Regions from separate parts of the Mesorhizobium sp. M7A.F.Ca.US.005.03.2.1 genome, predicted to be linked through region 1. Evidence: predicted binding sites of a transcription regulator. Region 1 holds the regulator's gene; each other region holds the start of a gene.

Evidence for each region. The regulator PhoB, encoded in region 1, activates phosphate uptake and scavenging genes when phosphate is short. The targets are predictions, from matches to a motif close to TGTCATNNANCTGTCAT.
Region 2: ppk2 (polyphosphate kinase 2) is a predicted target of PhoB. The motif match lies at 1,097-1,113, and genes of this name have one in related genera.
Region 3: EN991_RS13570 (PhoX family phosphatase) is a predicted target of PhoB. The motif match lies at 1,358-1,374, and genes of this name have one in related genera.
Region 4: phnC (phosphonate ABC transporter ATP-binding protein) is a predicted target of PhoB. The motif match lies at 939-955, and genes of this name have one in related genera.

The regions. Positions count from the first base shown of each region.
Region 1 covers NZ_RZRP01000561.1:599-2,802, reverse strand. Annotated here, with positions in the region: gene phoU (phosphate signaling complex protein PhoU) at 1-533, shown strand, start outside; gene phoB (phosphate regulon transcriptional regulator PhoB) at 550-1,239, shown strand; gene EN991_RS25605 (ROK family protein) at 1,256-2,204, opposite strand, start outside.
Region 2 covers NZ_RZRP01000085.1:6,390-8,593, forward strand. Annotated here, with positions in the region: gene EN991_RS07460 (aldo/keto reductase) at 1-944, opposite strand, end outside; gene ppk2 (polyphosphate kinase 2) at 1,223-2,143, shown strand; gene EN991_RS07470 (dihydrofolate reductase family protein) at 2,195-2,204, opposite strand, start outside.
Region 3 covers NZ_RZRP01000199.1:4,291-6,494, reverse strand. Annotated here, with positions in the region: gene EN991_RS13570 (PhoX family phosphatase) at 1-1,291, opposite strand, end outside; gene EN991_RS13565 (hypothetical protein) at 1,854-2,204, shown strand, end outside.
Region 4 covers NZ_RZRP01000071.1:946-3,149, forward strand. Annotated here, with positions in the region: gene phnL (phosphonate C-P lyase system protein PhnL) at 1-46, shown strand, start outside; gene EN991_RS06455 (DapH/DapD/GlmU-related protein) at 43-660, shown strand; gene phnC (phosphonate ABC transporter ATP-binding protein) at 1,034-1,891, shown strand; gene phnD (phosphonate ABC transporter substrate-binding protein) at 1,984-2,204, shown strand, end outside.

The DNA of each region.
Region 1 (2,204 bases):
GCCAGCGCGAGCTGGACGATCGTGCTATCACGCTGATCGCCAAGCGCCAGCCAATGGCCAACGATCTGCGTGCGGTAGTCGGTTCGATCCGCATGGCCGGCGACCTCGAGCGCATCGGTGACCTTGCCAAGAACATCGCCAAGCGCGTCGGCACTGTCGGGCTGAGCGTCACGCCGCACGACCTTTCGCATTCGATCGACGCGATGGCGCAGCTGGTGCTGATCCAGGTGCAGGGGGTCGTCGACGAGTATGCCGCCGCTGACGCGGCAGCGCTTGCCACGCTCAGAAACAATGATGAACGCATCGACGTCAAATACACATCGGTGTTCCGCGAACTGCTGACCTACATGATGGAAGATCCGCGCAACATCACGGCGTGCACGCACCTGTTGTTTTGCGCCAAGAACCTCGAGCGGATCGGCGACCACGTGACCAACATCGCCGAAAATGCCTATTATGTTTTGACCGGCACGCAGTTGCCAGCCAATCGTCCGAAGCAGGACGAGACGGCAATGTCCGCGCCAGCGGCATGACAGGGGTGACCAGCCGATGATCGCGCCACGCATCATGGTGGTGGAGGATGAGGAGCCGCTAGGCGTGCTGCTCCGCTACAATCTCGAATCCGAAGGTTACCAGGTCGAGGTGGTGACGCGCGGCGACGAGGCCGAAATCCGGCTGCAGGAGAACGTTCCAGACCTTCTGGTGCTCGACTGGATGGTGCCTGCGGTTTCCGGTATCGAACTCTGCCGCCGGCTAAGGATGCGTCCCGAGACCGAGCGGCTGCCGATCATCATGCTGACCGCGCGAGGCGAGGAAAGCGACCGCGTGCGCGGCCTCTCGACCGGTGCCGACGACTATCTGGTCAAGCCTTTCTCGACGCCGGAGTTCATGGCCAGGGTCAAGGCGCTGCTGCGCCGGGCCAAGCCGGAAGTGCTGTCCAGCGTGCTCAAGGTCGGCGATATCGTGCTCGATCGCGAATCGCACCGTGTCTATCGCAAGAAGAGCGAAATCCGGCTCGGGCCGACGGAATTCCGCCTGCTTGAATTCATGATGCGCCATCCAGGCCGCGTGTTCTCGCGCAGCCAACTGCTCGACAATGTCTGGGGCGAGACGATCTACATCGACGAACGCACGGTCGATGTGCATGTCGGCCGGCTGCGCAAGGCGGTCAACAACGGCCGTATGCCCGATGTCATCCGCACCATCCGTGGGGCGGGTTACGCCATTCGCGAGGACTGAACTCCCTCGTTTGAACTCACGCCACGTTCTTGCCGCCGAGACCGGATCTCGCCTGCACGCCCGGCGCAAAAATCTCCTGATCGACGAAGATCAGCGCCCGCATGGCGCAGCCTTCGCGGATCAGCGGCAGTTCGTTCGGCTCGGTGTCGAAGGAAATCGACTTGGAATGCTGGCCGCCGGCGGTCTGGGCAATCGCTTGCCGCAATGCCGGCTCGATCAGGTCGAAGGCGGCGGCGCTGACGCCGACCATGGCGACGGGGGCCGGATCGATCAGCGCGAACAGGCTGCCGAGGCCGTAGCCGAGCGCTTCGCCAGCCTTGCGGTAGGCTTCCCGCTCCGGTCCGTCCCTCTCGCGGGCGGCGGCAGCCAGGGCGCGCATGTCGGCGTCGCTGACATCGGCGACGGGTTCTGCATCCTCGCCCATCTGCCGCGCGTTGCGCCAGATGGCATAATTGCCGGCATAGGCTTCGACGCAGCCGCGCCGTCCGCAGCGACACAGCGCCCCGTTCGGCCGATGAATCATGTGGCCGAATTCGCCGCCCGAGGAATGGGTGCCGGTGAACAATTCGCCCTTCAGCACCAGCCCCATGCCGATGCCGTGCGACAAAAGGATAGCGATGAAATCGTCGCGGTAACGATCGGGATCGCGCCAGCGCAGCGCCACCGCCATCATGTTGCAGTCGTTCTCCATAATGGCGGGGACGCCGAACTCCTCTTCGAATATGTCGGCGAAGGCGATGTCGGTGTGCGGCGTGATCGGCGACCACAGCATGGCGCGGGCACGGGTGTCGGTGATGCCCTGGACGGCCAGCGCGATACGAGCGATGCTGCGCACGTCCAGGTCGGGATCTTCCAGGCGGCGCCGCACGATTGCCGTGCACTCACCGATCAGCGAGTCGCGCGACATCGTCAGCGTGTCGAGCCGACGCTGTTCCTCGGATATTACCTGGCCGGCATAGTCGATG
Region 2 (2,204 bases), on a different contig from region 1:
ACCGCGTCGAGGCGCTCGCGCTCCTCGCCCGAAAGCACCAGGCTTGCCGCCGCGATGTTGTCGAGGAACTGCGTTTCCGTCCTGCCGCCGATCACCAGGGAACTGATGGACGGCCGGCCAAGCAGCCAGGCCAGCGCCACCTGCGCTGCCGACACGCCGCGCTGCGCGCCGATCTCCACAAGCACATCGACGATCCGCCACAGCCGGTCCTCGTCGCGGATCGGTGGTTCCGACCAGCCCGCGAGTTGGCGGGCGGTGGGGCTGTCACGGCGGTATTTGCCGGACAGCAATCCGCCGGCAAGCGGGCTCCAGACCAGAACGCCCAGCCCCTGGTCGACGGAAATCGGCAGCAGTTCGTACTCCGCTTCGCGCGCTTCCAGCGTGTAGTGGATCTGCTGCGTGATGAAGCGCGGCTGATGACGGCTGTCGCTGATGCCGAGCGCCTTCATCACCTGCCAGCCGGAATAGTTGGAGCAGCCGACATAGCGGATCTTGCCCTGGGCAACCAGCGTGTCGAGCGCGCCGATGGTTTCCTCCAGCGGCGTCACGCCATCCCATTCGTGCAGGAAATAGATGTCGATGACGTCGGTCTTGAGCCGCTTCAGGCTCTTCTCGCATTCCCGGATCAGGTGATGGCGCGACAGGCCTTCATCGTTTGGACCTTTGCCGATCCGCATCCGTGCCTTGGAGGCGATCAGCACGTCGCCCTTGCGCTTGCCGCCGAGCGCTTCGCCGATGATTTCTTCGGAAATGCCGTTCGAATAGACATTGGCGGTGTCGATGACATTGATGCCGGCGTCGATACAGAGATCGATCATCCGGCGCGCTTCGTCGAGATCGGTCTTGCCAACCGCCGAAAAAGCACCGGCGCCGCCGAACGTCATGGTCCCCATGGTCAGTGTCGATACTTTCAGGCCGGAACGGCCGAGGGTGCGGTATTCCATGTCGGTCCTCGCGATTGCATTGGGAAAGGGCTGGGGAGGGCGCCCGAAAGTGGCCGCTATTTGTAGGACAATTTGGGCGACGTGTCTCCATGCCAGCGCGGCGGATCGATCATGCCTGGCTGGACCGACGGCGGCGGTGACCATGCTCGCGCTGCAATAAAACCGTCATTGCAGGCCTATATGGAAGTCGGCTCAGGTGTTGCCGTTCCCGGGCTGTAGGCCGGGAGTTTGGGGCGCCGGACGTGGATCGACAGAGCTTGCAAGTGGAGCAGCCGATAATGACCGAGCTAAAACAGAATTCTCCGGCCAGGGATTGGCTTGAAGCCGAGCTCGCCGACACGCTTGACGAAGACTATGAGCTCGAAATGTCGGAGCCGGCGCTGTCGATGGAGATCGCCAAGATCTACAAGAACTCGCATCCGCCTTCGATCGATCGCATGCAGTATTTTCGCGACCTGATCACCCTGCAGTCCGAATTGATCAAGCTGCAGTCCTGGGTCGCCCACCACAAGAAGAAGCTGGTGGTGATCTTCGAGGGACGCGATTCGGCCGGCAAGGGCGGTGTCATCAAACGCATCACCCAGCGCCTCAACCCGCGCATCTGCCGTGTCGTCGCACTGCCGGCGCCGACGGAGCGCGAAAAGTCGCAATGGTATTTCCAGCGCTATGTCCCGTATCTGCCGGCCGGCGGCGAGATCGTGCTGTTCGACCGCTCATGGTACAACCGCTCGGGCGTCGAGCGGGTGATGGGCTTTGCCCAGCCCGATCAGGTCGAAGAATTCTTCCACGACGTGCCGGAATTCGAGCGCATGCTGGTCCGCTCGGGCATCACCGTGGTCAAATACTGGTTCTCGATCACCGACGAGGAACAGCAGATGCGCTTCCTGATGCGCATCCACGATCCGATGAAACAGTGGAAACTGTCGCCGATGGACCTGCAGTCGCGCGTGCGCTGGGAGCAGTACACCAAGGCCAAGGAAGAGACCTTCGCCCGCACCAACATCCCGGAAGCGCCCTGGTTCATCGTCGAGGGCAACGACAAGAAACGCGCGCGGCTGAACTGCATCGACCATCTGCTCAAGCAGCTGCCTTACGAGGAAGTGCCGCACGAGGAGATCACTTTGCCGGAGCGCGTCTTCAACCCCGAATACGAACGCCAGGTGCTGCCGCGCGAGCTCTACGTACCGGAGAAGTATTGAGGCAGACGAAGCTGCGATCTCCCCCACGAGGGGGGAGATTGGCTCTCCACCTTACGCCCGC
Region 3 (2,204 bases), on a different contig from region 1:
AACCGTTTTCAGCCGTCAGCGGTCCCTGGCCGAAGACGATCGGCAGCCATTCGACCGTGCCATCTTCGGCGAACCTGGCGACATGCAGCGTGCCATCATCGAGCAGGTCCCTGTTGGCGGCATGATCGTTCGGATCGAACGCGGCCTTGGTCACGAACTTGTAGACATAGTCGAAGCGCTCGTCGTCACCGAGATAGAAGACGACGCGGCCGTCCCTGGCGACAATCGATTCGGCGCCCTCATGCTTGAAGCGGCCCATGGCGGTGCGCTTCCTCGGCGTCGAGGTCGGGTCGTTGACATCGACCTCGACGATCCAGCCGAAGCGGTTGGCCTCATTGGGCTCCTTGGCGAGGTCGAAACGCTCGTAATGCGCCGCCCATTCATAGGCGCCTTCGGGAATGCCGAGACGCTTGTAGTTCGCGGCTTCCTTGTGGCCTTCCGGCAACTCGCCGGAGAAATAGCCATGGATGTTCTCCTCGGCCATCACATAGGTGCCCCAGGGCGTGACGCCGCCGGCGCAATTGTTGAACGTGCCGAACACCTTGGTGCCGGACGGATCGGCATTGGTCTTGACGCGGTCATGGCCGGCAACCGGACCGGACAGCGCCATTTCGGTGTTGGAGGTGATGCGGCGATTGAGCTTGCCGTCGCGCACCACCTGCCATTTGCCTGATGTCTTGCGGATCTCGACGATGGTGCCGCCGTGAGCTGCCATCTCGACATCGACCTGCTCCTTCGAGAGGGGTGCGACTTCGGCCGACTTCTTGCCGTCCTTCTGGACGATCTTCACGATGCCCGGGAACATCAGATGCGGATTGGTGTATTCGTGGTTGACCACCAGCAGGCCATGTTCGGCCGAGCCGTCGATGGGGATGTAGCCGACATAATCGTTGTTGTAGCCGAACTGTTTCGCCTGGGCCTCGGCCGACTGTTTCGTCGGGTCGAAGTCGGGCGAATCGGCAAACAGCGGATCGCCCCAGCGCAGCAGCACATCGGCATCGTAACCCGGCGCGACGTGGTGCTTGTCGTCGATGCCGGCCTCGAGTTCGTCGAACGTGAAGGCCGAGCCTTCAGCGGCCCGGGCCTCGTCGGCGCTGATCAGCGCCAGCGGGCTGACGGTGGCGGCGATGGCCGAGACAGCCAGCGAACCCTTGAGGAAGCCGCGGCGCGAGAACCGCGCGGCGATGATCTCGCCCATGGTGCGGTTGTCGGAAGCGTTGATGGCCGGGCCGTCGTTTTCCTCGAGCAGGCTGGTGCGGAATCGGGTGTCGGGGGAGCGAAGGTCAGTCATGGCTTGCCTCTGGCTGTTGGATTGGCTGGAGCGTGGGTACCTGTTTGACCCCCTTATAATCGCCGGATCACATTTTCGTGACATCGGGAGACCTTTCAGACGCGACAGGCATTGCGCGCAGCGCTGGCTAAGCATTCCCGCAGACCGTGAACTGCTCCAGAATCGCCGGTTCGAGATGAAAGGAGACCTTAGGCGGCATCTTGGCCGCGCATCCCGCGACGGCGGACGACATCAGTCGTTTGCAAAAAACAGATCAACGGGCAACTGCACCCTCGACAAGTCACCTCCGCCGCCCCCGGCGGAGGTGACTTGATGTTCGGCGTCTGCCGTCGTCAGGCATCGGGAAAGCCAGTCTCCCGTTTAGCGATGGCGGTCACGGCGCCGTTCATGCGAAGCTAATGTAGCATATACTTGGGACTTTAGTCCAACCTTGCGCTTGCAATGGTCCTGGTTGACAACCGCAACGGTCGGAGGTCGCTTCCGGGCGCCGCGTCTTTCGGCAATGTTGGTTGCACTGCAACGTTGGGGTGGGGCGCGCCGGACTCAGTCGTCGGAGATCAGAATGCACAGATCGGTCACGACCCGTTTCACGACCCGTTGTTGCCGGCTGGCGCTCAAATCGGCAGCGGCGCTGGTGTTGACGATTGCGCCCTATCAAATTGTCCTGGACGGCTCCGTTTCCGGCATCCACACCGCCAGCGCATACGCCAAGGGTGGCGGTAACAGTGGCGGCGGTGGTGGTGGCAACAGTGGGGGCGGCAACGGCGGCAATTCCGGCGGAAGCAATAGCGGGAACAGCGGCAACGGCAATGGGAATAACGGCAACAGCGGCAATAACGGCAACAACGGCAAATCAGGATCCAGTCAGGGTAAGAGCGGGAGCCATGTCAATGCAAAGACCGGTGACAAGGTC
Region 4 (2,204 bases), on a different contig from region 1:
CATCATCGACGTCACCGCTTTCGCGCCCGGAAAAATCGCCGCATGACCAGGAAATTATCCGAGACGCCGTTGATCCATCCGACGGCGGAGGTGCAGAACTCGACGCTCGGCCGTTGGACCGAGATCGCCGACCGCAGCCGGGTCTCGGAAAGCGAACTCGGCGACTATTCCTACATGATGCAGGACTGCGCCGTCTGGTGCGCGACGATCGGCAAGTTCGCCAACATCGCGGCCAGCGTGCGCATCAACGCCACCAACCACCCGACCTGGCGGCCGACGCTGCACCATTTCACCTATCGCGCCTCCGATTACTGGGACGATGCCGAGCACGAGAGCGAATTCTTCGCCCAGCGCCGCGCCAAGCGGGTCACCATCGGCCACGACACCTGGCTCGGTCACGGCTCGACCATCCTGCCCGGCGTCACCATCGGCGATGGCGCCGCGGTCGGCGCCGGCGCTGTCGTCTCGAAAGATGTAGCGCCCTATAGGATCGTCGCCGGCGTGCCGGCAAAGCCGATCCGCGAGCGCTTCGATCGCCGCACGGCCGAACGCTACCAGGCGCTGGCCTGGTGGGACTGGGACCATGCAAGGCTGCGGGCCGCGTTGGATGACTTCCGGGAGCTCGAGGCCGAGGCGTTCTTGGAGAAATATGGCGGATAGCGACGCCAGGAACGGGCTGTCACTGACGCTGGGCAGCGGGGGCAAACCGCCCCCGCCCCTGCTATCCGCATGACGTGCCTCTCGACACCGGCATCGACGCCATGACGGCCCTTGTCTGGAACGCCTGAAGGACGGCCTCGCCATCGCCGGCGCGCGACGGGCGAGTATATGCGCATCAAGTGGTGCCGTCTGGCCACCGGCGCCAGCTCGCCAGGCCTGCATTCCACATCACCTTCGACTGCTGATCCTGGGCCGGCCGCAGACTCCGGCCTGTGGAGCGTAACAAAACTGACATCAACGCGACACGGCAGGTTCATGTGGCTGCGCTAGGCGAATGCCTGACGATCAATGGTCCGGACTGGAACCTGCCGCCATGCCAGCAAATTCCGCCACGCTCGAAATCCGCGGTGTCACCCGACGATTTGGCAAGAACACTGCCGTCAGCGACATCAACATCGCGATCCCGCAGGGTCAGATGGTTGGCGTCATCGGCCGTTCGGGCGCCGGAAAATCGACCCTTCTTCGCATGATCAACCGTCTCATCGATCCCAGCCAGGGGTCGATTTTTTTTGACGGCGCCGAGGTCTCGAAACTGAGCGGTTCGCCGCTGCGGCGCTGGCAGCGTGACTGCGCCATGATCTTCCAGCAGTTCAACCTGGTGCCGCGCCTCGACGTGCTGACCAATGTGCTGCTCGGCAAGCTGAACCACCGCTCGACCATCACCAACCTGTTCGGCATGTTCTCCCGCGCCGAATGCGCCGAGGCGGTCGCGGCACTCGAGCGGCTCGACATCGCCCGCACCGCCCTGCAGCCCGCCGGCACCTTGTCGGGCGGCCAGCAGCAGCGCGTCGCCATCGCTCGCGCCATGATGCAGCAGCCCAGAGTGATCCTCGCCGACGAGCCGATCGCCTCGCTCGACCCGCTCAACGCCAAGGTGGTGATGGATTCGCTGCAGGACATCAATTTGCGCGAAGGCATCACCGTCGTCACCAATCTGCACACGCTGGACACCGCCCGGACCTACTGCAACCGCATCATCGGCATGGCTGCCGGCAAGGTCGTCTTCGACGGCCCGCCGGAAGAGCTCAACCGCGAGGCGGTGCGCCTCGTCTACGGCGCCGACAGCAATGGCCAGGAAATCTCCGAGGCCATCACCTCGACCAGCGTTGCCTTCAGCCGAAAGATCGCCGCATCCGCCGGACCGCTCGAGCCCGCATTCCCGGGATATTGAGAGCGGTTGGGATCGCCAGCCCACGTCAAGGGCACCTGTCAAAATCGATAACGCTGCCGGCGCGGGGCCGGAACCTACAGGAGAAATATCCAATGTTCAGGAAGATGGTCTTTGGCGCCGTTTCGGTGCTCGCCATGGCGACCAGCATGGCCCATGCCGCCGACATGAAGGAATTTCGCGTCGGCATTCTCGGCGGCGAAAACGAATCCGACCGGCTGCGCAACTACCAGTGCCTCGCCGACCATCTGAAGGCCGAATTCGGCTTCGAAAAGGTCTCGCTGTTCCCCGCCGCCGACTATGACGGCGTCATCCA